DNA from 4 places in the Blastococcus sp. SYSU DS0753 genome. Region 1 is predicted to be linked to each of the others. Evidence: predicted binding sites of a transcription regulator. Region 1 holds the regulator's gene; each other region holds the start of a gene.
The links. The regulator LexA, encoded in region 1, represses DNA repair genes until DNA is damaged. The targets are predictions, from matches to a motif close to TCGAACANNTGTTCGA.
Positions count from the first base shown of each region.

Region 2: ACI799_RS15610 (DUF222 domain-containing protein) is a predicted target of LexA. The motif match lies at 4,222-4,237, and genes of this name have one in related genera.
Region 3: ACI799_RS00105 (DUF222 domain-containing protein) is a predicted target of LexA. The motif match lies at 3,137-3,152, and genes of this name have one in related genera.
Region 4: ruvC (crossover junction endodeoxyribonuclease RuvC) is a predicted target of LexA. The motif match lies at 4,400-4,415, and genes of this name have one in related genera.

Region 1 is NZ_JBJHAT010000002.1:257,496-264,708, reverse strand. Features, by position in the region: gene hflX (GTPase HflX) at 1-877, shown strand, start outside; gene ACI799_RS03215 (phosphatase PAP2 family protein) at 936-1,658, shown strand; gene ACI799_RS03210 (hypothetical protein) at 1,630-2,661, shown strand; gene lexA (transcriptional repressor LexA) at 2,665-3,432, opposite strand; gene ACI799_RS03200 (LysM peptidoglycan-binding domain-containing protein) at 3,854-4,150, shown strand; gene ACI799_RS03195 (hypothetical protein) at 4,276-5,028, shown strand; gene nrdR (transcriptional regulator NrdR) at 5,545-6,066, shown strand; gene ACI799_RS03185 (vitamin B12-dependent ribonucleotide reductase) at 6,211-7,213, shown strand, end outside.
Region 2 is NZ_JBJHAT010000022.1:23,512-30,724, reverse strand. Features, by position in the region: gene ligA (NAD-dependent DNA ligase LigA) at 1-2,030, shown strand, start outside; gene ACI799_RS15610 (DUF222 domain-containing protein) at 2,064-4,100, opposite strand; gene ACI799_RS15605 (glyoxalase superfamily protein) at 4,499-5,143, shown strand; gene ACI799_RS15600 (ACT domain-containing protein) at 5,210-5,884, opposite strand; gene gatC (Asp-tRNA(Asn)/Glu-tRNA(Gln) amidotransferase subunit GatC) at 6,105-6,422, shown strand; gene gatA (Asp-tRNA(Asn)/Glu-tRNA(Gln) amidotransferase subunit GatA) at 6,419-7,213, shown strand, end outside.
Region 3 is NZ_JBJHAT010000001.1:18,436-25,648, forward strand. Features, by position in the region: gene ACI799_RS00095 (precorrin-2 C(20)-methyltransferase) at 1-1,131, opposite strand, end outside; gene ACI799_RS00100 (precorrin-8X methylmutase) at 1,128-1,748, opposite strand; gene ACI799_RS00105 (DUF222 domain-containing protein) at 1,890-3,119, opposite strand; gene ACI799_RS00110 (hypothetical protein) at 3,386-3,703, shown strand; gene ACI799_RS00115 (precorrin-3B synthase) at 3,777-4,955, opposite strand; gene ACI799_RS00120 (reverse transcriptase family protein) at 5,001-6,431, opposite strand; gene ACI799_RS00125 (hypothetical protein) at 6,579-7,151, opposite strand; gene ACI799_RS00130 (GNAT family N-acetyltransferase) at 7,183-7,213, opposite strand, start outside.
Region 4 is NZ_JBJHAT010000012.1:58,420-65,632, reverse strand. Features, by position in the region: gene ACI799_RS11460 (phosphatidylinositol mannoside acyltransferase) at 1-206, shown strand, start outside; gene ACI799_RS11455 (glycosyltransferase family 4 protein) at 206-1,420, shown strand; gene ACI799_RS11450 (hypothetical protein) at 1,432-1,983, shown strand; gene pdxS (pyridoxal 5'-phosphate synthase lyase subunit PdxS) at 2,032-2,940, shown strand; gene pdxT (pyridoxal 5'-phosphate synthase glutaminase subunit PdxT) at 2,937-3,566, shown strand; gene ACI799_RS11435 (YebC/PmpR family DNA-binding transcriptional regulator) at 3,563-4,324, shown strand; gene ruvC (crossover junction endodeoxyribonuclease RuvC) at 4,433-5,005, shown strand; gene ruvA (Holliday junction branch migration protein RuvA) at 5,002-5,640, shown strand; gene ruvB (Holliday junction branch migration DNA helicase RuvB) at 5,637-6,761, shown strand; gene yajC (preprotein translocase subunit YajC) at 6,910-7,213, shown strand, end outside.

The sequences.
Region 1 (7,213 bases):
GCTGCGCGGTTGGGGTGAGTCGATGTCCCGGCAGGCCGGAGGCCGGGTCGCCGGCGGTGGCGGCATCGGTACCCGCGGACCGGGTGAGACGAAGATCGAGACCGACCGCCGGCGCATCCGCGCCCGGGTGAGCAAGCTGCGGCGGGAGATCGCCGGCATGGCGACCGCCCGCGCCACCCAGCGGGCGAGCCGGGGACGCAACGCCGTGCCGAGCGTGGCGATCGCCGGGTACACCAACGCGGGCAAGTCCAGCCTGCTCAACCAGCTCACCGGCGCCGGCGTGCTGGTGGAGAACGCGCTGTTCGCCACCCTCGACCCGACGGTGCGCCGGGCGCAGTCGCCGGACGGCCGGGAGTACACGCTCACCGACACCGTCGGCTTCGTGCGCCACCTGCCGCACCAGCTGGTGGACGCGTTCCGCTCCACGCTGGAGGAGGTCGCCGCGGCGGACCTGCTGCTGCACGTGGTCGACGGCTCCGACCCCGATCCGCTCGGCCAGATCGACGCCGTCCACGTCGTGCTGAGCGAGATCGACGCGGCGGCCGTGCCGGAGGTCATCGTCGTCAACAAGGTCGACGCGATGAGCGAGGAGGACATCCTCACCCTCCGCCAGGCCCTGCCGGGCGCGGTCTGGGTCTCGGCCCGCACCGGCGTCGGCATCGACGCCCTCCGCAAGCTGGTGGCCGAGCGGCTGCCGCACCCCGACGTCGAGGTCGACGTGCTCGTGCCCTACGAGCGCGGTGATCTCGTGGCCCGGGTGCACCGGGACGGCGAGGTGCTCGGCGAGCGGCACGAGGACGGCGGCACACGGCTCACCGCGCGGGTGGACGGCGCCCTCGCCGCGGTGCTCGAGGAGTTCGCGGTCCCGGTGGGCTGAGCTGGGGCGGTCGATCGGCTCGGATCACGATCCGGTCACGGGCCGGTACGGTGGCGGCGTGACCAGGGGCGCGGTGCGAGTGGCCGAGTCACCGCGCGCCGCCCCCGTGGTCCCGCCCGGCCGGCCGCCGTGGTGGCTGGTCGCCGTGGCGCTGCTGGTCGGCGTCCTCATCACCGCCGACCTGCTCCGCCACGGGCCGTCGGAGCGGATGGACCTCCGGGTGTCGGAGATCGTCAGCGACTGGGGCCTGCGGGACACGCCGGGCTACCCGGCGGTGTGGGTGGTCACGCAGCTCGGCGGGCGCGTGACCATCCTCGTCGTCCTCGCCGGCCTGGTCGGCTACCTGCTGTGGCGGCGCGGCACCTGGATGCCGGCCCTCCGCGTGCTGCTGGCGCTCGGGGTGCTGACCGCCGGGGTGTACGCGATCAAGCACGGGATCGGGCGGACGGCGCCGGCGTTCCCGGGCTCCTACTTCTTCCACGCCGACGGCGCCTCGTTCCCCTCCGGTCACGTCGCCAACGCAGTGCTCATGTGGGGGGTGGCCCGCTGGCAGGCGGTCGAGTACGGGCTCCCGCCGGCGGTACAGCGGACCTTCTGGTGGCTGAGCGTCGTCGGGCCGGTCGCCACTGGCGCGGCGATGGTGTCGCTGGACTTCCACTGGGTCACCGACGCGGTCGTGGGCGCCGCTGTCGGGATCGTCCTCCTGGGCGTGGTTCATGCACTGGACGCGATGGTTCTGTCACGCTTGGTACGTGCCCGAGCAGGCCAAGCGAGTTCCTAGCCGCGCCCGGCGGCGTCGGCTCGTCGTCGCGAGCGCCCTGACCGGCGCCCTGGCCGTGCTCGTCCCCGCGTCCGCGTCGGCGGAGGAGCCGGCGCCGGAGGTCCGGTGCGCCATCACGGACCCCCGACTCGCCGAGCTGTCCGGCCTGGTGGTGGTAGGAGAGCAGATGCTCGCCCTCAACGACGGCGGTGACCGGGTCGAAGTCCTCGGGCTCGATGCCGCCTGTGCGGTGGTCGACGTGCAGGCCGGGGCCGCGGACCCCTTCGACCCCGAAGACCTCGGCGTCGGCTCGGACGGGAGCGTCTGGATCGCCGACACCGGTGACAACGGCACGAGCCGTGCCACCGTCGCGCTGCATGTCCTCCGGCCCGACGGCGCGGCAGCGCTGCATCGGCTGACCTACCCCGACGGCGCGCACGACGCCGAGGCGCTGCTCCTGGCCCCGGACGGAACGCCGTACCTCGTGACCAAGGAAGTGCTCGGCTCCAGCGGGGTCTACCGGCCCGCCGCCGCGCTCGTCGACGGCGGCACTGTGCCAATGGAGCGGGTGGGCACGGTCAACGTCACCCTCACCGGAACCCCGGGTGGCCCCGTGGGTCGTGCGGGGCAGTTGCTGATCACCGGAGGTGCCGTTGCCGGCGACGGGAGCGCACTGGCGCTGCGCACCTACACGGACGCCTACGTGTGGCCGCTGTCCGGTTCGGACGTGCCCGGTGCGCTGGCCGGCGAACCGGTGCGGGTGGCGCTCCCCGAGTCGCCGCAGGGCGAGGCCGTCAGCTTCTCCGCCGACAACCGGGCGCTCGTGGTCGCGAGCGAGGGCCTGCCCAGCGCCGTCACCGTGGTTCCCCTGCCCGCCGCGAGCCCGACTCCCGCGGAGGACCCGCTGCCGTCCTTCGCGGAACTCACCCGCTCGGACCGCTCGCCGATCGCCTCGGCGCTGATCGCCGCCGTCGTCGCCACTCTCGTGATCTGGGTGGGCGGGAAACTGCGCCGCCGGACCTGACCCTCAGACCCGGCGCAGGACCGACACCACCCGCCCGAGGATCGTCGCCTCGTCTCCGGGAATCGGTTCGTAGGCCGGGTTGTGCGGCAGTAGCCACACGTGACCGTCCCGGCGCTTGTAGGTCTTCACCGTCGCCTCGCCGTCGATCATCGCCGCCACGATCTCCCCGTTCTCGGCGGTCGGCTGCTGGCGGACGACGACCCAGTCGCCGTCGCAGATGGCGGCCTCGACCATCGAGTCGCCGGCCACCTTGAGCATGAAGACGGTTCCCTCGCCGACCAGCTCGCGCGGCAGCGGGAAGACGTCCTCCACCGCCTGCTCGGCGAGCACCGGGCCACCGGCGGCGATCCGGCCCACGAGCGGGACATAGGCGGGCGCGGCGGCCTGCGCGCCGTCGCCGACCACGGGGGGTTCGACCGGTGCGGCGGTGGCCCGGCCGGCATCCCCGGGCAGTCGCACGTCCAGGGCGCGCGGCCGGTTGGGGTCGCGCCGCAGCCAGCCCTTCTTCTGCAGCACCGAGAGCTGGTGCGCGACCGAGGACGCCGAGGACAGCCCGACGGCCTCGCCGATCTCACGCACCGACGGGGGGTAGCCGCGCCGGTCGATGGAGTCGCGGATCACCTCGAGCACCCGCCGCTGCCGCTGGGTGAGCCCGTCCCCATCGGCCGCGCGGTCGGGAAAGGCCCGTACCGACGCCGAACCGTCCGCCGTCCCCGGGGCCACGCCCGCGGTGCCGCCCCGGTTGCCGGACGTCCTGCTCGAGTCCGCCACGTCTCCTCCTCGCCGGCTGCCCGCGCAGCTCTCGACCCTCGTCGTCGGAGGAACGGTAGCGCCGATCGGCGGCCACTTCAAACAGGTGTTCGAAACTTTCCCGTGTCGCTCCCCAAGTGTCGGTCCCATCCGGTAGACATCGGACAGGCGTTCGAATCGAACACACGTTCGGGTCCGGCGGGTGCCGGCCAGGAGGGCTGAACACATGACGAGCAGCACGGCACTGCGGGTCCGCGGCCAGGTGCCGGTCGACCCGGGGGAGCGGCGCGCCGGTCCGCCACCCGCCCGGCATCTCCGGGTGCTCCCGCCACCTCGCTCCTACGCGGAGATGTCCGAACTCCAGCCCGCGCCGGCTCGCGGCAGGACGAGCGGCCCGCGGGCGACGGTGGGGCGGTCGCCCGGCCGGGGGTGTCGGGGGCGGGTGGAGCAGCCGCCGCTCCGGTTGACGTCGCGCGGCCGTCGCGTGCTCGTGGTCCTCACCCTCCTCCTCGCCGCGGGCGTGATCGTCCTCGGCAGCGCCGTCCTCGGGGATGCGGGTGGCGGATTGGAGCTCATGGGGACGACCAATGTGATCGTCGAGCCGGGTGACACGCTCTGGTCCATCGCCGGCACGGTCGCCGACGGGCGCGATGTCCGCGACGTCGTCGTCGACATCCAGCGGCTGAACGGGCTCGGCTCCGCGGCCATCTCGCCTGGTCAGGTCCTCGTCCTGCCCTGACGGCCCCGCAGGGCTCGGTGCCTGCGCGCCAGGGCAAGGTGTTCACAACGCGGCTCGGCGACTTCGTCAACCCTCAGTACAGGCATGTTCACCGTGCGTGCTGGTCGGCCACCTACGGTACGTCCGTGTCCAGCGTCATGGAGAACCGCGCCGCCGTGTTCACCACTCGTCCCCAGGCCGTCGAGGTCCACCAGGCGGGTGCCTGGTGTGCGGGGGAGCTGTTGGGGTGGCGACACGACGACTCCGGCGCGTGCCAGATGTGGGTGCGGGTCGTCACCGGAGGCGAAGAGCAGGCGCTCTGGATCGACCTGGGGGATGTGCGGCTCCCGGAGTCGCCGGTCGTCGAGGTGTCCCCGGTGACGCAGGCGATGCCCGCCTCCCCGTCCGCGGCACCGCTCCGGGACGGTCCGTCGACCGATGTCGAGGCGACCGCCAGCCTGCCGCTGCTGCGCGACCGCTGTGAGCCGCGGACCGGTGCCCAGCGGCCGGGCGGTCGCCGGCGCGCGCCGGAGAGCGACCCCGTGCAGGCCGCGCCGGCGTCCTCGGTGCCGGTGCCTCCTCCGGGTCGGCACCGCGCTCCGGCCACCGAGTCCGGCCCGGTCGTGGGCCGGCACCGCGCCGCCGACACCGACCTCTTCCCGGCCGTCGTCGAGAGCGCGCCGGACGCGCAGTCCCCGACCCGTGAGGACCGACCGCGGGGCGGTGGCTGGTCGGTGCCCGCGGCCCGCTCCGCGAGCACGGTCGAGACCCGCTCCACGGCGAGCGGCTGGACCCCGCCGGCCGACGTCGACCAGGATCTCCTGACCCGCCCGATGCGGTTGAGTGACCAGATCCCGCACTCGCGGCGGCCCCGGGTGGGCGGCGCGGTCAGCGTCTGATCGTCGTTCGGCGGCCCTCGCCGCGTCGACCCCGTGGGGGTGCTCGGCGCCGCCGTCGCGTGCCCGCCGGGTCGCCCGTGGCCGGGTGCGGACCGCCCAGTTCGCCGATCGGTGTGCGGCCGGCGCGTGGTTCTGCGGGTCGGAACCGCGCATGAGCGCACAGCCTTGCCGGGGCGAGCGTCCCCGGGTCGTTCCTGCGGTGTGTCGCCGCGCTCGGCACCCTCTCCGGGGAGCGTCGGGCACGGAGTTCGGCGCGTCGTCGCGGCGTGTCCTGTGACAGCTGGGGACCGCTGTTCCGCCTGCGCACCGCAGTGTCGGGGCGGAACACGCCGACGGAACGATCACTTGCACATCTTGTGTGGCCCGTCCTAGGGTTCCCCTACATCTAGTAGTTACAGAGCTGTAAGCCCGTCCACAGGCTGGTCCTCAGGTTGTCCCCGGCGCATCCACCGGATGTCCCCAGGGGAGTGCACAGCCGGCCGGTGGCGGGCGCGGCGCGAAGGGAGGTGAACCACCGTGCGTTGCCCGTTCTGCCACAACGCCGACAGTCGGGTCATCGACTCGCGGGAGGCCGACGAGGGCGCCACCACCCGGCGTCGTCGCTCCTGTCCTGCGTGCGGGCGGCGGTTCACCACCGTCGAGGAGGCGGTGCTCGCCGTCGTCAAGCGCAACGGCGTCAGCGAGCCGTTCAACCGCAGCAAGGTGGTTGCCGGCGTCCGGCGGGCCTGCCAGGGCCGGCCGGTCGACGAGGGCCAGCTCAAGCTCCTCGCCCAGCAGGTGGAGGACGCCATCCGCGCCAGTGGCGCGGCGGAGGTGCCGAGCCACGAGGTCGGCCTGGCCATCCTCGGCCCGCTGCGCGAGCTGGACGAGGTGGCCTACCTCCGGTTCGCCAGCGTCTACCGCTCCTTCACCTCGGTGGCCGACTTCGAGCGGGAGATCGCCGAGCTGAAGGCCCGGCAGCCCGCCGCGCCGCCGGGGGAGACGGGCCCGCCCGAGCCCCGGCGACCCGTTCCGTCCGGCACCGGCGCCGGCACCTGAGAACTGTCGGTGCCACCCGATAGACAGCAGTTCGAGCAGTTACCGATCGCGGCTCTTCCCCAGCCCCCGATCCACCACCGCGCAGCACCACCGCGCAGCCCCGCGAAGCACCACGCGACACACGACCAGGGAGAGCTCCACACCATGACCGAGACCGACGACCGCGTGGCCGGCGCCCGCCCCCGCCGCAGCGCCAAGACTCCCAGCCGGGCCAAGGGCCTCAAGATCAAGCGCGTCTTCACCACCGCTGGTGTGCACCCGTACGACGAGGTGACCTGGGAGCGTCGTGACGTCGTCATGACCAACTGGCGGGACGGCTCGATCAACTTCGAGCAGCGCGGTGTCGAGTTCCCGGCCGAGTGGAGCATCAACGCCACCAACATCGTCACCACGAAGTACTTCCGCGGCGCCGTCGGCACCCCGCAGCGCGAGACCAGCCTGCGCCAGCTCATCGACCGCGTGGTGCTCACCTACACCGAGGCCGGCCGCGAGCACGGCTACTTCGCCACCGAGGGCGACGCCGAGGTCTTCGAGCACGAGCTGACCTGGATGCTGCTGCACCAGTACTTCAGCTTCAACTCGCCGGTCTGGTTCAACGTCGGCACGAACGCGCCGCAGCAGGTCAGCGCCTGCTTCATCCTCGCCGTCGACGACGAGATGGACTCGATCCTGAACTGGTACCGCGAGGAGGGCCTGATCTTCAAGGGCGGCTCCGGTGCCGGCCTGAACCTCTCCCGCATCCGCTCCTCCAAGGAGCTGCTCTCCTCCGGCGGCACGGCCTCCGGCCCGGTCAGCTTCATGCGCGGCGCCGACGCCTCCGCCGGGACCATCAAGTCCGGTGGCGCCACCCGCCGCGCGGCGAAGATGGTCGTCCTCGACATCGACCACCCCGACATCGAGGAGTTCATCGAGACCAAGGCGCGCGAGGAGGACAAGATCCGCGCGCTGCGCGACGCCGGGTACGACATGGACCTCGGTGGCAAGGACATCACCAGCGTCCAGTACCAGAACGCCAACAACTCGGTCCGCGTCTCCGACGAGTTCATGCGCGCGGTGGAGGAGGGCGACGAGTTCGGCCTGCGGGCCCGCCTCGACGGCTCGGTCATCGAGACCGTCGACGCCAAGTCGCTGTTCCGCAAGGTCACCC
Region 2 (7,213 bases), on a different contig from region 1:
AGGAGCTGGACCGGTACGCCTTCGCGTACTACGTGCGCGACGAGCCGCTGATCAGCGACGGCCAGTACGACGAGCTGATGGCCGAGCTGAAGGCGATCGAGTCCGCGCACCCGGCCCTGGTCACCCCGGACTCGCCCAGCCAGAAGGTCAACGGTGGCTTCACCGCGACCTTCGCCCCCGTGCAGCACCTGGAGCGCATGCAGAGCCTGGACAACGCCTTCAGCAGCGACGAGCTGTCGGCCTGGGCGGCGCGCGCCGAGCGGGAGGGCGCGGCGGAGGCCAGCTACCTGTGCGAGCTGAAGGTCGACGGGGTGGCCGTCGACCTGGTCTACGAGCGGGGCCGCCTGGTCCGGGCCGCCACCCGGGGCGACGGGGTGACCGGCGAGGACGTCACCGCCAACGTGCGCACGATGGACGACGTCCCCCAGCAGCTCACCGGCGACGACGTCCCGGAGTTGCTGGAGGTCCGCGGCGAGATCTACTTCCCCGTCGCCGCGTTCGCCGACGTGAACGCCGCCATGGTGGAGCAGGGCAAGCCGCCGTTCGCCAACCCGCGCAACGCCGCGGCCGGCTCGCTGCGGCAGAAGGACCCGAAGGTCACCGCGTCCCGCCCGCTGCGGATGGTCGTCCACGGGCTGGGCGCCCGCACGGGCTTCGAGCCGGAGCGGCAGTCGGCGGCCTACGAGGGCCTGCGCGCGCTGGGGCTGCCGGTGAGCGACCGCTTCCAGGTCGTCCCCGATCTCGAGGGCGTGTGGGCCTACATCGAGCGCTACCGCGAGCAGCGCCACGCGGTGGAGCACGAGATCGACGGTGTCGTGGTGAAGGTGGACCAGGTCGCGCTGCAGCGTCGGCTGGGGTCGACCTCCCGGGCGCCGCGGTGGGCGATCGCGTTCAAGTACCCGCCGGAGGAGGCGACGACGAAGCTCCTGGACATCCGGGTCAACGTCGGGCGCACCGGCCGGGTGACGCCGTTCGCCTTCATGGAGCCGGTGAAGGTGGCCGGGTCGACGGTGCAGCTGGCCACCCTGCACAACGCCAGCGAGGTGAAGCGCAAGGGCGTGCTGATCGGCGACACGGTCGTCATCCGCAAGGCCGGTGACGTGATCCCCGAGGTGCTGGGCCCGGTCGTCGCGGCCCGGACCGGCGACGAGCGCGAGTTCGTCATGCCGACCCACTGCCCCGAGTGCGGCACGGAGCTGCGGCCGGAGAAGGAGGGGGACGCCGACATCCGCTGCCCCAACGCCCGGTCCTGCCCGGCGCAGCTGCGGGAACGGGTCTTCCACGTGGCGGGGCGTGGCGCCTTCGACATCGAGAACCTCGGCTACGAGGCGGCGGTCGCACTGCTGCAGAGCCGGCTGCTCACCGACGAGGGCGATCTGTTCTTCCTCGACGAGGAGCAGCTGCAGCGCTCGCCGTTCTTCACGCGGAAGAACGGCACCCTGTCGGCCAACGGCGCCAAGCTGCTGACCAACCTGCAGGTCCGCAAGGACGTGCCGCTGTGGCGGGTGCTCGTCGCGCTGTCGATCCGGCACGTGGGGCCCACCGCCGCGCAGGCGCTGGCCCGCGACTTCCGGTCGATGGACCGGATCATCGCCGCCACGGAGGATGAGCTGGCCGCCGCGGACGGCGTAGGTCCGACGATCGCGAGGTCGGTGCGCGACTGGTTCGCCGTCGACTGGCACCGCGACGTCGTGGAGAAGTGGCGGCAGGCCGGGGTGCGCATGGCCGACGCGGCCGAGGACGCACCCCCGGGACCGCTGACCGGCGTCACCGTGGTCGTCACCGGGTCGCTGCGCGACTTCAGCCGCGACCAGGCGATCGCGGCGATCCAGGAGCGGGGCGGCAAGGTGACCGGTTCGGTGTCGAAGAAGACCGGCTTCGTCGTCGTGGGCGCCGACCCGGGCAGCAAGTACGACAAGGCGGTGCAGGTGAAGGCACCGATCCTGGACGACGACGGCTTCCGGGTGCTGCTGGAGCAGGGGCCGGACGCCGCCCGCGAGGTCGCGTCGATCGGCGACGGCAGCGAGTAGCCCCGCGGCCGGGTGCGCCAACGATCACCTGGGTCAGTAGGGCGGGGGAGTCGTGCTCGCCACCATGCCGGTCGGTGTGGTGACGGTGAGCGTGCCGTCGGGCGCGAGGTCGTAGGCCCAGCCGGGCGCCTGGTGCTTGCCCCGGTGGTGGCGGGTGCAGAAGCCGGTGAGGTTCTCCGCACTCGTCGGCCCCTCGGGGTAGGGGCGGTCGTGGTCGAGCTCCCCGCCCAGCGGGACGCGCCGGCGGCAGCTCGGGAAGCGGCAGCGGCGGTCGCGGGCGCGGATGTACCGGTCGAGCGCGGCCCCGGGTCGATACCCGTCGGTCGGGCCGGGCGGGTCGAGCCCCGGACGGCCGGTGAGGTCGTGCGTGCACCGGGTCGGCGCGCGGCGGCAGGCGGCGTCGCCGCAGTGGGCCAGGCGGCGGAGTTCGCGGCTGTCGGTGAGCGCGAGCAGCGCGCCGGTGAGTTCGTCGACCACCGCGATCCGCGGTCGGTCGACCAGCGTCCCGCCGCTGCTCGCATCGAGCAGCGCGGCGAGGGCTGCCCGGCGGGACTCCCCGGCGTCGGCGCAGGCGTCGAGATCGCTCGGCGCACGAGTGACCCGGCCGGCGGCGCTGCGCAGCCACGCGCTCTCGTCCTGGCGGTCGGCGCGCTGGGCGTCGGCCACCATCCTCCGGGCGCGACCGATCGCCCGGTCCAGGCCGAGCAGGGCGTCTGCGGCGGCCTGCAGCGACCCGTGCGCGTTGGCCCAGTGAGAGGAGCTGTCGCCGTCGTCTGTCCCTGGTTCCACCTCGGTGCCGGGCCCGGGGTCGGGTTCCGGGTCAGGGCCGGGGCCGTGTTGCGGTTCCAGCCCGGGATCGGGGGATCCTTCCGCTTCGGGGTCCGGCGCCGGCTCGGAGAACGCCCCGGCTGCTTCGAGCCAGGCCTCGAAGCGGGCCTCCTCGGCCCACCGCCGGAGGAGCTCGTCCTCCGGGGTGTAGTCCGCGCCGCCCCATTCGCCCCGGAGAGCGCGGGCCTCGACCTCCGCCCACCACCGCTCGTCGGCCTCCCGCCACTCCGTGGCCCGGGTGTGCAGCGGCCAGGCATCGGTGGGGCAGACGTCGTCGGGCGAGGAGTCGGTGCCGTGGGCGTCCTCCGGCCGGCTGTCGGCCCGGCCATCTCCTGTCGGCGAGTGGCCGTCCGCGGCCGTCGTGGCGCCCTCCTCGCAGGGATCCGGCGCCGGCCCGGGCAGCAGGCCCAGGGCGCGGGCGAGCGCGCGGACGACCTCGGCCGGTACGGGTTCACCGCCGATCTCACCCGGCTGGTCGCCGCCGAGCAGGGTTCGCACCCCCGCGACCACGGTCAGCTGCGCCTGCACGGCGGGCAGTTCGTTCTGCTCCGGCCGGAGCACCAGGTCGAGCAGGCAGTCGGCCATCTTCTGGCCGCGCGTCCTGCGGTCGTCCGGGTCGTCCAGATTGTCGGCGTAGCGCCCCAGCGCATCCAGCAGCGCCTGCGCTTCGGGCACCGTGAGCAGCGCGCCGAGGACCGCCATGCCCTCGCGGCGATCGGGCCGGACGGAGACGCCTCGCTCGCGGAGGGCCGCAGCCAGCCGGGCGGCTTCGTCGCGTGCGTCACGGGCCAGGCCGAGCCGGCGCGCCTTGGCGCCGAGCTGCGCAGGTGTGGTCACCCGGCCGGACATCCACCGGAGCAGCTCCCGTTCGACGGCGGCCCGCTTCGCCGCGTCGGCGATCGGCGCCACCCGCTCGAGCATCGGCCAGAGGTGTCCCGGGTGGAGATCTCCGCGTTCCAGTGCGGCCAGCGTTCCCGGGAGACGGTGCACCAGCGTCAGCGATCGCGTCAGCAGCTGCTCGGCCGCCTGGGTGGAGATCGACAGGGCCACCACCAGCTCCTGCGCTGCCCACTCGCTGACGTCGGCCAGCACCTCCGGCCGGGCGGCGCGGCGCTCCTCGCTCATGGCCCCCGGCTGGCCCGCCGGGCGATCGGCCGAGGCGGGACGGGTGGCGGCGAACTCGGCGACCGCCCGGGCGCGCAGCGCGGTCTGCCGGGCGATCTCCCGGTCCGCCGCCTGCACAGCACCCAGCGGACCGGTGGCCCAGCCGGCGGCGGGCGCCGAGGCAGCGGAGGCGCCCGATGCCGGACGACCCGACGCGGACGGAGGGAGCGTCGTCCCTGACGTCGTCCCGGTCATGCCTTCGATCATGTGTTCGAAGGAACGTCGGTGCAAGCGAAGCACGAAGAAGGCGCAGGTCAGGGGCTCAGCGACCAGGCCTCGAGGCGTCCGGAAGGGGGTTGACCGACCTGCTGCGGCTGCCTAGGTTCCTGCTCGGCTGATGCGGCCGGCCGCTCGCGCCCCCGGGGGTGTGGTGAACGCATCGTGACTTCACTGACCTGTCCACCGGTCCACCACGGCGAACCAGTCAGCAACGCGAGCACTGGCGTGCATCGACGGGTTCGCCGATCGGAGGATCCATGTCGGACGCCGAGTCGAGGCGCGATCCGGACAGCCGGTCCGCCAAGCAGATGGCCAGGCGGCTCCGCGCCGCGCTGCGCGAGCGGCAGGGGCTCGAGCTGACGCACGGCCAGTGCCTGGAGCTGGTGGCGCGCCAGTTGGGCGCGGCGGACTGGAACACCCTCAACGCCAGGCTCGCGCCGTCCCCGGTGCGGGTGCCGTGGGGTGGGTCGGGCACCACCATCCCGGTGTTGCGAATCTTCTCCGTCGACGTCGCGTTGCAGTTCTACGTCGACTTCCTCGGGTTCCGCCTGGATTTCGGGGGCCCGTCGGGCGGAGAGGGGACGCCCTTCTACGGGCAGGTCACCCAGGCGTCCACCACGTTGCACCTGACCGAGGTCGCCTACACGCCCGGCGCCGGAGCCACGGTGCTGGTCTGGATCGCGGGGTTGGACTCCCTCCGGGAGGAGCTGAACGCCCGCCGGGCGGAGGTGCCGGTATGGGGCCCGGCGGTCTGGGTGCCCGAGATCGAGGAGGCGCCGTGGGGAGCTCGCGTGCTGACCCTTGCCGACCCGTTCGGCAACCATCTCCACCTCAACGAGCCCACCGATGCGGAGGCCCGGCGCTTGCTGCCCGCGTGGGGAGCCGTGGGTTCCTCCGGTTGAGCGGCGAGCGGTCCTGGTGGCGCCCGAGCGGGGTGCCGGCCGCTGGTGGCGGTCGCCGAATGCCGGTCAGGGCGGCGGCAGGTGGGCGACCGTCGTCGCGATCCCGGTGAAGTGGGCCAGGCGGAGGAGCTCCGACCGGCGGAATGCCGGGCCGCCGGAGCGGCCGAGCACGATGGCCCGGCCGGCGCCGTAGGGCACGGCCATCATCTCGATGGCCATCTCCTGCCACCGCTCCGGCAGCCAGGGGTCGTCGCTGGGCAGCAGCCGCGGGCCGCTCAGCGGCAGCCACGGCAAGGTGAGGCCGGGAAAGGCCGGCGCCGCGTCCGAGGCCGCGAGCACCGCGCCCTCGGTCAGCGGGGCCGGTTGCCCCGAGTCGTCGAGGATCACCGCCCAGCCGCTGTGGAAGACCCGCGGCAACGACGCGGTCAGCAGCTCGGTCGGCGGGCGATCGCCGCGGGCGAGCGCATCCAGCAGGTCCAGTTCGCGGTGGGTGTCCAGCGGGCCGGCGAAGGGGCGCAGCGACTCCACCCGCACGCCGTCGACCGCCTGCGCCACCGTGATGAGGCTGTCGGGCAGCCGGTCGCCCGGCAGGTCCACGACGACGTCGTCGACCGCGATCCCGTTGCCCCGCTCGAGCACGTCCACCGAGACGATGTCGATGCCTGCGGTGCCCAGTGCGGTCGCCACCGCACCGAGGATGCCCGGGCGGTCGGGCAGCACCAGGCGCAGGAGATAGGACACGGTTCCTCCGGGTCATGGGCCCCATGGCCCCCTTCCGGGGCCCGCCGCGAGCCTGCGAGCGGTGGGGAGGAGGGGGGCCTCGTTCGATCTCCGTCGATCGCGATCGGGAGGAGCCTCTCACGCTGACCGGCGTCCGGAGGGCCCCACGTAGAGTGGCCCGGTCACGCCCCGGGCCGAGAGCGGGCCGCCGGGCACCGCCGAAGTGGAGTTCCGCCGCAGCATGAGCACCCCCTCCCCGAAGGGTCGACTGACCCGTGACGAGGTGGCCCACCTGGCACACCTGTCCCGGCTCGCCGTGAGCGACGAAGAGCTGGATCTCTTCGCCGGCCAGCTCGCCGCCGTGCTGGACGCCGTGGCGCAGGTCGGCAAGGCCGACGTCGCCGAGGTCGCCCCGACCACGCACGCCGTGCCCATGACCAACGTCATGCGCCCCGACGCCGCCCGCCCGAGCCTGCCCCGCGACGTCGTCCTCGCCGGCGCCCCGGCCGCGGAGGACGACCGCTTCCGGGTCCCGCGAATCCTCGGGGAGGAGGCGTGACCATCCCGACCACGAGCGCCGCCGCGCTCAGCGAGGCGCTGCAGGCCGGCGAGGTGAGCGCGGTCGAGGTGACGCGCGCGTACCTCGACCGGATCAGCGACCAGGACGCCGTCATCGGCGCCTACCTGCACGTCGACGCCGAGGCCGCGCTCCAGGCCGCCGGCGAGGTCGACGCCGCCCGCGCCGCCGGGGCCGAGCTCGGCCCGCTGGCCGGCGTTCCTCTCGCCCTCAAGGACGTCGTCGTCACCGAGGGCGTGCCCACCACCAGCGGCTCCAGGATCCTCGAGGGCTGGCGGCCGCCCTACGACGCGACCGTCGCCGCACGGCTGAAGGCCGCCGGCACGGTGCTGCTCGGCAAGACCAACATGGACGAGTTCGCGATGGGCTCGTCCACCGAGAACTCCGCCTACCAGGTCACCCGCAACCCCTGGGACACCGACCGCATCCCGGGTGGCTCCTCGGGTGGCTCCTCGGCCGCGGTCGCCGCGGGGCTGGCCCCGTGGGCCATCGGCACCGACACCGGCGGGTCCATCCGCCAGCCGGCCGCCGTCACCGGGCTGGTCGGCCACAAGCCCACCTACGGCTCGGTCTCCCGCTACGGGCTGATCGCCTTCTCCTCGAGCCTCGACCAGGCCGGCCCCATGACGCGGACGGTGCTGGACGCCGCACTGCTGCACGAGGCCATCGCCGGGCACGACCCGCTGGACTCCACGAGCATCGACGCGCCGGTGCCCGTGCTGGCCGAGGCCGCGCGCCGCGGCGCCCAGGGGGAGCTGGCCGGGCTGAAGGTC
Region 3 (7,213 bases), on a different contig from region 1:
GGAGGCGACCGCCTGGGCGGCGGTGAGGCCGGGGACGACCCGCACCGGGACACCGGCGAACTCGGGGCGCTCGGCCACCTCGAGCACGGCGGCGGCCATGGCGAAGACGCCCGGGTCTCCACTGGAGACGACCGCGACCCGCCGCCCCTCCCGGGCCAGCGTCAGCGCGTGCGCGGCACGGTCGGCCTCGACGCGGTTGTCGCTGGGGTGCCGGGTCTGGCGCGGGTTGGCCGCGACCCGGTCGAGGTAGGGGCCGTAGCCGACGAGGTCGTCGGCGGCGGCGAGCGCCTCGGCGGCCTCCGGGGTCGTCCAGCTCCGCGCGCCCGGACCGAGGCCGACGACGACGACCTCTCCGTGCGTGGCCGCCTCGCCGGAGGGCTGGGCCGGCTCCGTGACCTGCGGCGTGAGCGGGCTGGGCAGCAGGGCGAGGGAGAAGTACGGGACGCTCGCCGGGTCGACCTCGGCGAGCGGCAGGCACCGCTGCCGGTCGGTGGTGGCCCGCTCGACGTAGAGCGCCCGGTCGAGCACGCCGGCCCGCTCGAACGCCTCCCGCACCTGCGGGAAGGTGCGGCCGAGCTTCATCACCGCCGCCGAGTCGGTGCCGGCCAGCCGGGCGGCGAGCTCGTCGGCCGGCAGCGTGCCGGGGAGCACCGTGAGCACCTCGTCGCGCTCCACCAGGGGCCGGCCGACCGCGGCGGCCGCGCCGCTCACGCTGGTCACCCCGGGGACGACCTCGGTCGGGTAGCGGTGCGCCAGCCGCTTGTGCATGTGCATGTAGGAGCCGTAGAAGAGCGGGTCGCCCTCGGCGAGGACGACGACGTCGCGGCCGGCGTCCAGGTGGGCGGCCAGCCGCGCAGCGGCGGCCTCGTAGAACTCGTCGATCGCGCCCTGGTAGCCGCCCGGGTGGTCGGTGGTCTCGGTGGTGACCGGGTAGACCAGCAGCTCCTCGATCTGCCCTTCGCGCAGGTAGGGCTCGGCCAGGCCGCGGGCCACCGACCGGCCGTGCCGCGCGGCGTGGAAGGCGACGACGTCGGCGGCGCCGATCAGCCGGGCGGCCTTGACCGTGACGAGCTCGGGGTCGCCGGGGCCCAGCCCCACCCCGTAGAGCCGGCCGGTCGTCTGTCCGCTCATTCGACGGTGCTCGCGATCGCGTTGATGGCGGCCGCGGTGATCGCGCTGCCGCCGCGCCGGCCCCGGACCACCAGGAACTCCAGGTCGGACTCCGCCAGGGCGTCCTTGGACTCGGCGGCGCCGATGAACCCGACAGGGATGCCGAGCACGGCGGCGGGGCGCGGGGCACCGGCGGCCACCATCTCGAGCAGATGGAACAGCGCGGTGGGGGCGTTGCCGATCGCGACGACCGCGCCGTCGAGCCGGTCGCGCCACAGCTCCAGCGCCGCGGCGGTGCGGGTGGTGCCCAGCTCGGCGGCGAGCCCGGGGGTCCGCGGGTCGTTCAGGGTGCAGATGACGTCGTTGTCCTTCGGCAGCCGCCGCCGGGTGATGCCGCTGGCCACCATCTGCGCGTCGCAGAGCACCGGTGCGCCGGCGTTCAGCGCCTCGCGGGCGCGCTGCACGACGTCGGGGGAGTGGGCGATGTCGTCGACGAGGTCCACCTGCCCGCAGGCGTGGATCATCCGCACCGCCACCTGGGCGACGTCGGCGGGCAGGTTCGCGAGGTTCGCCTCGGCGCGGATGGTGGCGAACGAGCGCCGGTAGATCTCGGCGCCGTCCTTCTCGTAGTCGTACATCGGGCAGGAGGCTACGTCCCGCGCTCGGGCCACCTGCTCCGGGGAACGGCGGGCGGTCCCAGCCCACCGCTGTGCTGCGTGCTTGAGCAGGCCGACGAACCCCTCCCAGGACCCGGGGAGGGTTCGTCGTGCGTCGGTGGCTCAGCCGGTGCGCGAGTGTTCGGGTTGGCCGGTGATGCGGGGGACGATCAGGATCTCGGTGCCGTCGGGCCGGTAGGTGTGCCATCGGCCGGCGGTATCTCGTTCGATGCGGAATCCGTGGTGGACCTTGGTGTGGTGGCGTTCGCACAACAGCCCGGAGTTCTCCAGCGAGGTCTCTCCGCCGTCGGCCCAGTGCACGAGGTGGTGGACGTCGCACCAGTGGGCGGGGGCGTCGCAGCCGGCGAACACGCATCCCCGGTCGCGGTACTCGACCGCGCGGCGCAGGGCCGGCGGGACGACCCGGTGCCGGCGGCCCAGGTCCAGGAGCTCGCCGTCGGGGCCGATGACGATGCGGGAGACGTTGCCGTCACAGGCCAGCCAGCGGGCGCGGGCGGCGGAGATGGTGGCGCCGAGCCCGGTGGTGGCCGCGCCCGGTCCGGTGGCGGGGTCGACCAGGTCGGTGAGGTCGATCCGGACGATGACGTGCGGCTTCACGGTGCGCAGGACCGGCAGGGCGCCGGAGGCGAGCTGGTTGTCGGCCAGCTGGACCAGGGCGTCGGCGGACTGCTGGGCGCGGGTGCGGCTGTCCCCGGCGGGGCGGGAGGCCTGCACGATCGACTCGACCGCGGCCTGGAACTTCTCCCCGCCGACGGCGTCGAGCTCGCCGCGGAACCCGACGCGGCCATCGGCGTGGGTGACGAACACCAGTGACCGGCCCTCGGTGGGATCGGGCTCGGGGCCGTCGGGGTCGAGCCGGGCCAGGTAGTGGTCCACGACCTGGCGGAGTTCGGCGTGCAGGCGACTCGCGGCGACCTCGGCCAGGGTTGCGTCGACCCCGGCGAGGTCCACGTCGTGCGCCTGCGCGGCGGCCACGTTCACCGGTGCGGCGACCGGGGCGATCACCGCGACCGCTTCCGCCGTGATCGCACCCGCGGCGAACGCGGCTCGCACCGCCGGTAGCTCGGGCAGCGCCCGCCCGGAGCGCACCACCCGGGACGCCGCGGCCGACGACAGCCGGGCATGTCCGCGCAGCCAGGAGGCCATCGTCCGCTGCCCGTCGTGCTCGGCGGCGGAGGTGACCCCGCACTCCCGCACGGTGCGGGTGACTTCCGCGGCGAGCCGGTTCTGCGCCACCAGCAGCGGCCGCAGCCGGTCGAGCAGCTGCGGGCCGAACCGGCCGGCCAGGTCCTCGGCCGCCAGGTCGTCCAGCGCGGCCGTCAACCGGTCCAGCGCATCACCCGCAGCGGTCGAACGCATGTACGAATACATGCCGGGCGGACCGGCCTCGGCAACCCGAAAGTGCAGGTCAGAAGCCTGTCCACAGATTTCAGCACAGCGTGGACAGCGGTCGGTCGTGGTGCTCGGGAGTTCACTGCGGCGGGTGCCCGCTCTCGCATGGCCCGACCCGCCACGTGCGTCCTCCGGCCCGGCTCCGGGCTAGCGTCGCGCCGTGCCCGACTTTCCCCGCTCCGGAGCCGCCCGCCCAGCAGGTGGCCTTGCGCGCGATCGTCGAGTCAGTGCTGCGTGACCACGAGGGCACCGTGTCGTACCGGCACCACGACCGCTTCTGGCAGTCCGGGAACCGGCGGGAGGCCGTCTACGGCTGGGGCACGACGATCGAGCCCAGGACGGCAGGCGAGCCGATCGAGGTGTGGTTCGACGGGCTCGACGAGGACATCGCGGTCGACCAGGTCCGCGGCCGCTGGTGGCGACGCCGGCTGGTCCGGCACGAGTGGCGGGACCTCACCGACCTCGATGACGTCTTGGCCGACGTCGGCCGCGTGCTCCGCGCATTGCTGAGCGACTACCGGTAACAGGGCGCACGCCCCAGCCCCGGGTTCAGCATCGTGGGCTGCTGTCCGTCACCCCTGCCGGAGCGAGCCGGCCTCAGCCGGGGTGGCCGCTGCCCTCGACCCGGTAGCCGGTGCCGGTCGCGACCACGTCCACCACTGCGCCGCCGGGCCGGCCGCAGCGCCGCTCGCACCCGGCCCAGTGCTGCCGCGCCCCGTCCGCCGGGAGGGATCCGGTGATCACGGCAGCGGTCGCGTCCGACCGCACGTCGGCCAGGGACTTCGCGCACCCGGGCAGCCCCGCGCAAGCGGTCACGCGCGTCCACGGGCTCGTGGGGTCGAGCACCAGCCCGGCGTCGGCCAGCGACCTGGCCGCCGACCCGTCGGCCAGGTCGGGCGCGACGACCCCGCGCCACGGGGTCAGCTGCACCTCTGCCGCGACGTCGGCGAGCAGCGACACCTGGGCGGCGGTCAGCCGGCCCAGGGGGACCACCGCGGCGAGGGCCGTGCGGCCGTCGTCCTGCCGCACCGCACCGATCGGGCGGATCCGCGGCTGGGCCGGCACCTCGACCCGCTCCCCGGCCGGGGCGTCCAGCCGCGCCGCCACCCGTGCCGGCCCGTCGGCGAGTTCGGCCAGCCGCCAGGCCGTTCCGCCCTGGGCGGCGCGCTCGTCGAGGAATGCCCGGGTGGCCGCCAGCGCGAGGTCGACGGCGTCCGCCGGACCGGCGCGCAGGCCGGAGTCGGCGCCGGCGAGGGTCAGCGCGACGGCGTCGGGGGCGAGCGCGAACAGGCCGACGTCCCCGCCGAGGGCGGCGACGTCGCCCCGGCCGTCGTCGAACGTGGCCAGGAACCGTCCCGGCAGCGCGGCGAGCGACGGGTCGGCGCACAGCCCGGCGTCGAAGTCGCGCACCCAGGGCCGGGCGTCGAGCAGACCCCCGGTCCGCCCGCTCAACACGCTGCCCAACAGGTTGCGGGCCGTCTCGTGGCTGTCGCTGGGCAGCAGCCCGGCCGCCGCCAGCCGGCCGCCGAGCTCGCCGGCCGATCCGGGGCGCAGGCCCCGCAGCTGCACGTTGCCGCGGCTGGTGAGCTCCAGCGCGCCGTCCCCGAGCTCGACGGCGGCCGCGCCGAGGACGCGCAGCTGGTCGCCCACCAGCAGTCCACCGGGGACCCGCACCCGCGCGAGCTCGCCGTCGGCGGCGGAGTGGGTCTGCAGCGCGCCGGGGCAGGCGTCGGCCCGGTCCCGGAGGGGAGGCGTGGGCAGCCCGGCTGATGACATGGCGCCCGCGAGGCTACGTCCCGGGTCGGCCCGAGCCGTCGGCGGTCAGCTCCAGTCGATGCGCTCGGCCAGCGCGCGCAGCCGCGCCCCGGACGCCGGGTCCACCGACGCCGCCCAGGCCACCCGGCCCAGGACGTGGTCCCGGAACGTGGCGGGGTCGCGGCCGCGGAGCTGGGTGGTCCAGCCGCGGGTGGCGCAGTTGTGCAGCAGCGCGCGCAGCTCGTCCCGCTCGCGGCGGGGCAGCGCCGGGCGCTCGTTGACCACGACGCCCAGCACTGCCTGCCGGCGGGCCGAGCCGGTCGCGCGTGTCTTGGCGGCGTTCACCCGGAAGCCCTCCTCCCGGGCGATCCCACCCACCAGCTGGGCCAGCCGGCCGCGCCCCACCCGGGTGCCGCCGCTGAAGGTCAGGTCGTCGACGTAGCGGGTGTAGGTCGCGCCGAAAGTCGCCGCGAGCGCGGCCAGCCGGCGGTCCAGCCGGTAGCAGACCAGGTTCGCCAGGGCCGGGGACGTGGGCGCACCCGGCGGAAGATGCGGCACGGCGAGCCGCGTCCCCAGCCGCCGGTGCCGCTCCCGGGCCACGGGGTCCTCCGGCGGCGGGATGCGCCGCCACACCGCGGCGGGCACCACGGTGGTGACCAGGCCGGTCACCGCGTGCGCGACCGGCTCGGGGAGGCCGGCCTGGCCCAGCAGCAGCCCGTGCACCCGGGGCGCGGGGACGCTCGCGAAGAAGTGCTCCAGGTCCATCCGCAGGACGACGGCGGCGCCGGCGTGCGGGGCGGCCGCCGTCCGCACCGACCGGCCGGGCACGCAGCCGTGCGCGGCACCGTGCACCGGGACCGGGTCGAGCACGTGCCGCAGGAGCCGCCGCTGGATCTCCTTCAGCCGGGGCTTCGGTGCGGCGAGCAGCCGGACCCCGGTCGGCCGGTCCACCGCCCGCCAGCGGTAGTGGCGCAGGGGCTCGGGCGCCGTGCGCTCGACGGTGCGGGCGTCGGCGAACCAGGCCAGCTCGCCCTGGTCGAGGTCGAGCAGCCGGGCCAGGGCGCTCAGGTCGGGCAGCTCCACCGTGGGCAGCCGGGGCCGGACGACGGCGGTCGGCACCGGCTCCCAGTGCACCACCCGCGGCGGCACCTCGGCCGCCTGACCGCGCGCCCAGCCCCCCGTCGTGCGGAGGAAGGCGGCCAGTTCCCGCGGGCGGTCGGCCGGTGGGTGCCAGTAGGCCCCCAGCACCTCACCGACCAGCGTGCCCACCCAGCGGGGGGCGCGCCGGTACCCGAGCGCGACGGCGACCCGGCGCACCATCTGCGGGCGCCGCCACCGCCCGGCGAGCAGCGCGGTGGCGATGCCGTTCGCGGTGACCTCGGCGCGCCGGGTGGCCGTCACCGGCGGGGCCGCCGAGCGCGACGGCGGGGAGGGCAGCCGCTCCGTGACGGAGGCGCCGGGACGTGCGCGGAGCGCGCCGTCCGGCGGGTGACGCATCGCCCTGCTCTGCTGCGAGACCCCGGGGTTGCCCCGGAGGGACCGGCTCCTCGCCGGTCGTCCTGCCCTCCCCGCCGCACCCGGCCACGGTAGGGGGCCGATCCGGCCCTGACCAGTCCGGGCGGCGGATCCGCGCTGGTCGGGCGATCACGCGGGGTCGCGGTACGCCTCGGGGAGGCGGCGGCGCCGCAGGTCCACCCGACGCGCGGCGAGCAACCGGCCGTCCGCGGCCCGTGCCTCCACGAGGGGCGGCACGCCGTCCCAGACGACCACGAGGTGCCCGTGCCGCGGCACCCTGATCTCCCGCGGACCGACGACGACCCGGTCGACCTCCGCGCTCGCCCGGAGCACGGCGTAGCTGACGTACCGGGCACCCCAGGGCAGCAGCCGCCCGGCGTTCCGGAGCGACGAGCCACCGCCGCGCCAGAGGAGGTGACCGCCCAGGGCCGCGGCGGCGGGGCGGTCGGCCAGGTCGTCGTCCTCGAACCCGCCGCCCCCGCCGCCCCCGAGCAGCGACCACTGGGCCCCGCGCCGCACGAGCACCCAGGCCTCCTGCACCGCGCAGCCGACGCTGCGGCGGGCGAAGAGGGTGCAGGCGACGTCCCCGTCGACGTCGACGGCCAGCGGGGCGAACCGCCGGCGTCGGCTGATCCGCGGCGGGGAGTCCGGCACACCGCGCTCGAGGAGCGCGATGCTCTCCGTCAGCGCGTCGTAGGCCACCGCGGCAGGCTAGGGCGGCCGACCGGGCGCGTCAGCCCGATGTCCGTGCCGCGCCGGTCAGC
Region 4 (7,213 bases), on a different contig from region 1:
CCGGGTGGCGGATGTGCATCTCGCCCGAGGTGCCGGTCCGGGGTCCCGGCCGGCTCGCCGACCGGGTGGGGACGGCGATGCAGCAGGTGGCCGACGTGTTCGCCGCCGGGATCGCCGAGCGTCCCGAGGACTGGCACATGCTCGGCCGGATCTGGCCCGACGTGCCGGCCGATCCGGTCGCGCCCGGCCGGGGGGGCGCGGACTGATGCGCATCGGCCTGGTCTGCCCCTACCGCTGGGACGTCCCCGGTGGTGTCCAGTACCACGTGCGCGATTTCGCCGTGACGCTGCGCGGGATGGGCCACCACGTGGAGGTGCTCACGCCCGCGCAGCACGAGGAGTCGGTCACCGACCCCTTCGTCACCTTCGCCGGCCGCACCGTCCCGGTCCCGTACAACGGCTCGATGGCGAGCCTCCAGTTCGGCCCCGTGTCGGCCGCGCGGGTGCGCCGCTGGCTCCGGGAGGGCCGGTTCGACGTCGTCCACGTGCACGAGCCGGCGACCCCGTCGGTGTCCCTGCTGGTCTGCATGATCGCGACCGGGCCGATCGTGGCGACCTTCCACGCGGCGACGACCCGCTCCAAGTGGCTGGCCGCCGTCGGCCCCATGACGCGGCCCTGGCTGGAGAAGATCAGCGGCCGGATCGCCGTCTCCGACTTCGCCCGGCGCGTGCAGGTCGAGCACCTGGGGGGCGACGCCGTCATCATCCCCAACGGCGTGCACGTGCCGTTCTTCGCCGACGGGCCGCCGCTGCCCGGCTACGGCCGGGGGACGGGCGCCCCGCCCACCATCGGCTTCGTCGGGCGGTTCGACGAGCCCCGCAAGGGGCTGCCGGTGCTGCTGGCGGCGCTGCGCACCGTCGTCCGGACCCACCCGGCGGTGCGGCTGCTCATCGCCGGACGCGGTGACGCCGACCAGCTGTGGTCCATGGTGGGCACCGAGCTGCGGCCGCACGTGACCCTGCTCGGGGAGGTCTCGGAGGCGGACAAGGCGGCGCTGCTGCGGAGCGTGGACGTCTACTGCGCACCCAACCTGCTCGGTGAGTCGTTCGGCGTGATCCTCATCGAGGCGATGGCCGCCGGGGCGCCCGTCGTCGCCAGCGACCTGGACGCCTTCGTCCGGGTGCTGGACGACGGGGCCGCGGGAGTCGTGGTGCGACGCGACGACCCGGCCGCGCTCGGCCGGGCGCTCGCGGACCTGCTCGCCGACCCCGCCCGGCGCGCCGAGCTCGCCGCGCGCGGCTCCCAGGTGGCCGCGCGCTACGACTGGCAGGTGCTCGCCCGCCGCGTCCTGGCGGTGTACGAGACCGTCCTGCCGCCCGGCGGCGGCGTGGTGACCGCGGCGCCCGAGGACGAGTTCCCCGGCGTGCCGCCGACAGGCACCGCGGCCGGACCTCCCCGCATCCGGCGGCCGCGCCGCTAGCCTCGGGGACCGTGACGTCCCTGGCCTGGTTGCTGCTCGCCGCCGGAGTGCTCCTGCTCCTGGTGGTCTGGACCGGCTGGACGCTCACCCGGCTGCGGCGGCTGGACGCCCGGGTCGACCGGGCCTGGGCGACGCTGGACGCCCAGCTGCAGCGCCGCGCCGGGCTCGCCGAGGAGCTGGCCCGCCACCACCCAGCGGCCCTCGCCGCCGAGGTCCGGCTCGGCCTGGTGTCGCACGCAGCGGAGGCGCGCGCGGCCCGCGACGCGGGGGACCGCGAGCTGGCGGAGAACGCGCTCGGGCACCAGCTGCGCGAGCTGCCGCCCGGCCTGCCGGGCGTCCCCGCGGCGCTGCGCGCGGACCTGGCGGGCACCCAGACGCGGGTCGCCCTGGCCCGCCGGTTCTACAACGACGCCGTGCGCGACACCCGCGAGCTGCGCGGCCGGCGCTTCCCCCGTTGGGCGGGCCTGCACCGCACGCGCCCGCTGCCGCGCTACTTCGACATCGACGACCGCCTGGGCGACGTGACCAAGGACGCCGACGTGGCCGGCCGCCTCGCCGGCTGACGCCCGTAGGGTGGGGGACCCCCGTTCTCGACCCCAAGGCGGAAACCTGTGACGACGCAGCCCGACCCGTCCGTCGCCCGGACCGGTACCGACCGCGTGAAGCGCGGCATGGCCGAGCAGCTCAAGGGCGGCGTCATCATGGACGTCGTCACGCCAGAGCAGGCCCGGATCGCCGAGGACGCCGGCGCCGTGGCGGTGATGGCGCTGGAGCGGGTGCCGGCCGACATCCGCGCCCAGGGCGGCATCGCGCGGATGAGCGACCCGGACATGGTCCAGGGGATCGTCGACGCCGTCTCCATCCCCGTGATGGCCAAGGCCCGCATCGGCCACTTCGTCGAGGCGCAGGTGCTGCAGTCCCTCGGTGTGGACTACATCGACGAGTCCGAGGTGCTCACCCCCGCGGACGAGGCGCACCACATCGACAAGCACGCGTTCACCGTGCCGTTCGTCTGCGGCGCCACCGACCTCGGCGAGGCGCTGCGGCGCATCTCCGAGGGCGCGGCGATGATCCGGTCCAAGGGCGAGGCCGGCACCGGCAACGTCGTGGAGGCCACCCGGCACATGCGGTCGATCCGGGCCGGCATCAAGGCGCTGGGCACCCTCGACGAGAGCGAGCTCTTCGTGGCCGCCAAGGAGCTGCGGGCGCCGTACGACCTGGTGGCCGAGGTGGCCCGGCTCGGCAAGCTGCCGGTGGTGCTGTTCACCGCCGGTGGCATCGCCACCCCGGCCGACGCGGCGATGATGATGCAGCTGGGCGCCGAGGGCGTGTTCGTCGGCTCGGGCATCTTCAAGTCCGGCGACCCGGCGCAGCGGGCGGCGGCCATCGTGCAGGCGACGACGTTCTCCGACGACCCCGACGTGATCGCCAAGGTCTCGCGCGGGCTGGGCGAGCCGATGGTCGGGATCGACGTCTCGACGCTGCCGGCGGCCGAGCGCTACGCCACCCGCGGGTGGTGACCGCCCCCGTCATCGGGGTGCTGGCGCTGCAGGGCGACGTCCGCGAGCACCTCGCGGTGCTGCGGGCCGAGGGGGCCGAGCCGCGGCCGGTGCGCCGGCCGGAGGAGCTGGCCGGCGTCGACGGGATCGTCGTCCCCGGCGGGGAGTCGACGACGATGGGGACCCTGGCCGGGCGGTTCGGTCTGCTCGAGCCGCTGCGCGCGGCGGTGCGCGCGGGGCTGCCCGCCTACGGGACCTGCGCGGGCATGATCCTGCTCGCCGACCGGCTGGTCGGCGCCCCGCCGGGGCAGCCGACCGTCGGCGGGCTGGACGTGACCGTCCGGCGGAACGCCTTCGGCCGGCAGGCCGACTCCTTCGAGACCCGGGTCGAGCTGGACGGGCTCGGCGGGGGCCCGCTGCACGCCGTCTTCATCCGCGCGCCGTGGGTGGAGGAGGCCGGCCCGGGGGTGCAGGTCCTCGGGCGGGTCGTGGGCGGTGCGGCCGACGGTAGGATCGTCGCGGTCCGCCAGGGCGACGTGGTGGCCACCAGCTTCCACCCCGAGCTGACCGGGGACCGCCGGGTGCACGCGCTGTTCGTCGACATCGTGCGCGCTCACCTGGCCGACGCAGAGAGGGGAGAGCCGTGAGCGGCCACTCCAAGTGGGCGACGACCAAGCACAAGAAGGCCGGGATCGACGCCAAGCGCGGCAAGCTCTTCGCCAAGCTGATCAAGAACATCGAGGTCGCCGCCCGCACGGGCGGCGGTGACCCCGCCGGCAACCCGACGCTCTTCGACGCCATCCAGAAGGCGAAGAAGAGCTCGGTGCCCAATGACAACATCGACCGTGCGGTCAAGCGCGGATCGGGCGCCGAGGCCGGTGGCGTCGACTACCAGGGCATCACCTACGAGGGCTACGCGGCCGGCGGTGTCGCGGTGCTCATCGAGTGCCTCACCGACAACAAGAACCGCTCGGCCATGGAGGTCCGCACCGCCATGACCCGCAACGGCGGGTCGATGGCCGACCCCGGCTCGGTCTCCTACCTCTTCTCCCGCAAGGGCGTGGTCGTGGTGCCGAAGTCCGGCGACGTCGACGAGGACAGCGTGCTGATGGCGGTGCTGGACGCCGGCGCCGAGGAGGTGCGCGACCTGGGCGACACGCTCGAGGTCATCTGCGAGCCCGGTGACCTGGTGGCCGTGCGCACCGCGCTGCAGGAGGCCGGTATCGAGTACGACTCGGCCGACGCCGGCTTCCTGCCCAGCGTCCAGGTGGAGCTCGACGAGGACGGGGCGACCAAGGTCTTCAAGCTCATCGACGCCCTCGAGGACCTCGACGACGTGCAGAACGTCTACGCCAACTACGAGGTGCCCGACGACGTCATGGAGAAGGTCACCGCCGACGCCTAGAAGGACCCCGGTGCCGATTCGTCAGATCACCTGGCGTGTTGACGGGGTCCGGTCGGGGGCTGCGGTTAGCCTCGGTCGAACACCAGTTCGGCTGACGGGAGCGTGACGATGCGGGTGCTCGGTATCGACCCGGGCCTCACCCGGTGCGGGTGGGGCGTGGTCGACGGGCGCCCGGGGGCGCGGCCGACGGCGGTCGGCGTCGGCGTGGTCCGCACCATGGCCGAGCTCGACCTCGAGCTGCGGCTGCTCGAGCTGCACACCGCCGTCACGGCGCTGTTGCGCGAGCACCGTCCCGACGTCGTGGCGATCGAGCGGGTGTTCACCCAGAACAACAAGGGCACGGCGACGGGCACGGCGCAGGCGGCGGGCGTCGCCGCGCTGGCCGCCGCCCAGGCCGACCGCCCGGTCGCCTGGCACACGCCCAGCGAGGTGAAGGCGGCGATCTCGGGCAACGGCCGCGCGGACAAGGAGCAGGTCACCCTCATGGTCACCCGGGTCCTGGGGCTCGCCACCGCCCCCAAGCCGGCCGACGCCGCCGACGCCCTGGCGCTGGCGGTCTGCCACGCGTGGCGCGGCCCGGCGCAGCAGCGGCTGCGGACCGCCGCGATCGCCGGCGGGATCGGCGCGCCGGTGCGGTCCACCGGCACGCTGCCCCGGTGGACGGGGGTGGCGGCCCGATGATCGCCAGCGTGCACGGCCGGGTGGCCGCGGTGGGGCCCGACGGCGCCGTCGTCGAGGTCGGCGGGATCGGCCTGGCGGTGCAGTGCACCCCGGGGACGATCGCCCGGCTGCAGGTGGGGGAGGCCGCCCGGCTGGCCACCAGCCTGGTCGTGCGTGAGGACTCGCTCACCCTCTACGGCTTCGCCGACGACGACGAGCGCCAGCTGTTCGAGCTGCTGCAGACGGCGAACGGCGTCGGGCCGCGGCTGGCCCAGGCGGTGCTGGCCATCCACCCGCCACGGGAGGTCCGCCGCGCCGTCTCGATGGCCGACGTCAAGGCGCTCATGCAGGTCCCCGGCATCGGCAAGAAGGGGGCCGAGCGGCTCATCCTCGAGCTGCGCGACCGCCTCGGCTCGACCAGCACCGACACCTCGCTGGACGCGCCGGCGCCCGCCGGGCTGCCGTCGGTCACGCCGGTGGCCCCGTGGCGGGACCAGCTCACCTCGGCCCTCGTCGGGCTGGGGTGGAGCGGCAAGGAGGCCGAGGGGGCGGTCGCCCAGCTGGCCCCGGTGGCCGACGAGCAGCTCGCGGCGACCGGGAGCGTGGAGGTCGCGGTGCTGCTGCGGCGGGCGCTCCAGCTGCTGGGTAGGTCGTGACCGCGCCGTTCGACCGGTCGCTGACCGGTGAGCTGGCCGCCGAGGCGGCGCCGGAGTGGTCGGTGTCGCCGCAGGCGGGGGACGAGGAGCGGGTCGTCGAGTCGGCGCTGCGCCCGCACTCGCTCGACGACTTCATCGGCCAGCCCAAGGTCGCCCGCCAGCTGGCCCTGGTGCTCGAGGGGGCGCGCCGCCGTGGCCGCACGCCCGACCACGTCCTGCTCTCCGGCCCGCCCGGGCTGGGGAAGACCAGCCTGGCGCTGATCATCGGCTCCGAGCTGGGCACCTCGGTGAAGATCACCAGCGGGCCGGCGATCGAGCGGTCCGGCGACCTCGCCGCGATGCTGTCGAACCTGGCCCCCGGCGACGTCCTCTTCATCGACGAGATCCACCGCATCGCCCGCCCCGCCGAGGAACTGCTCTACATGGCGATGGAGGACTTCCGGGTCGACGTCATCGTCGGCAAGGGCCCCGGGGCGACGGCGATCCCGCTGGAGATCAACCCGTTCACGCTGGTCGGCGCCACCACCCGCGCCGGGCTGCTCACCGGCCCGCTGCGGGACCGGTTCGGCTTCGTCGGCCAGATGGAGTTCTACGAGCCGGCCGACCTGCAGCGGGTGCTGGCCCGCAGCGCGGCGCTGCTCGGGGTGGAGCTGACCGACGAGGGGTCGGCGGAGATCGCGGGGCGCTCCCGCGGGACCCCGCGCATCGCCAACCGGCTGCTGCGCCGGGTGCGCGACTACGCCGAGGTGGAGGCCGACGGCCGGGTGACCCGCGAGGTCGCCGAGGCCGCGCTGGCCCTGTACGACGTCGACCACCTGGGCCTGGACCGGCTGGACCGGGAGGTGCTGGACGCGCTGGTCGGCAAGTTCGGTGGCGGGCCGGTCGGCGTCGCCACCCTGGCGGTCGCCGTCGGCGAGGAGCCGCACACGGTCGAGGAGGTGTGCGAGCCGTTCCTGGTGCGCGCCGGGCTGCTGGCCCGCACGCCGCGCGGGCGGGTCGCGACCGAGGCCGCCTGGGCGCACCTCGGCCGGCCGCTGCCGGCCGGCGGCGTCGCGCTCGGCCGGGTCACAGCAGACCCACAGGCACCGGGGTCGTCGTCAGAGACCCTGTTCGACGCCTAGACTCCCGGACGCTGGCGCGCAACTCGCAGGCCGGGCCGTGCGCGTCCCGCCTGGTCGCCGTGCGTACGGCAACCGATGCACCCGAGCGGTCCCGTCCCGGGCCACACCCACCGCGAGCAACCAGTCGCGGAAGAGAGGCACACCTGTCGTGGAGTACTTCCCGCTGATCATGCTGGCCCTGCTGGCCGTCGTGCTGTTCGTGCTGCCCGCGCGACAGCGCAAGAAGATGCAGGAGCAGCACGCGGCTCTGCTGGCCTCCCTGACCGTCGGCACCCCGGTCATGACGACCAGCGGGATGCACGGCACGGTGGCCGGGGTCGGTGAGACCACCATCGACCTCGAGATCGCGCCGGGTGTCGTGGCGACCTTCGCCCGCCAGGCGATCCTCGAGGTCCGCCGCCCGGCCGGGGCCGCGCCGTCCGACGAGGACCCCGCGCGCCCGGCCGACGGCA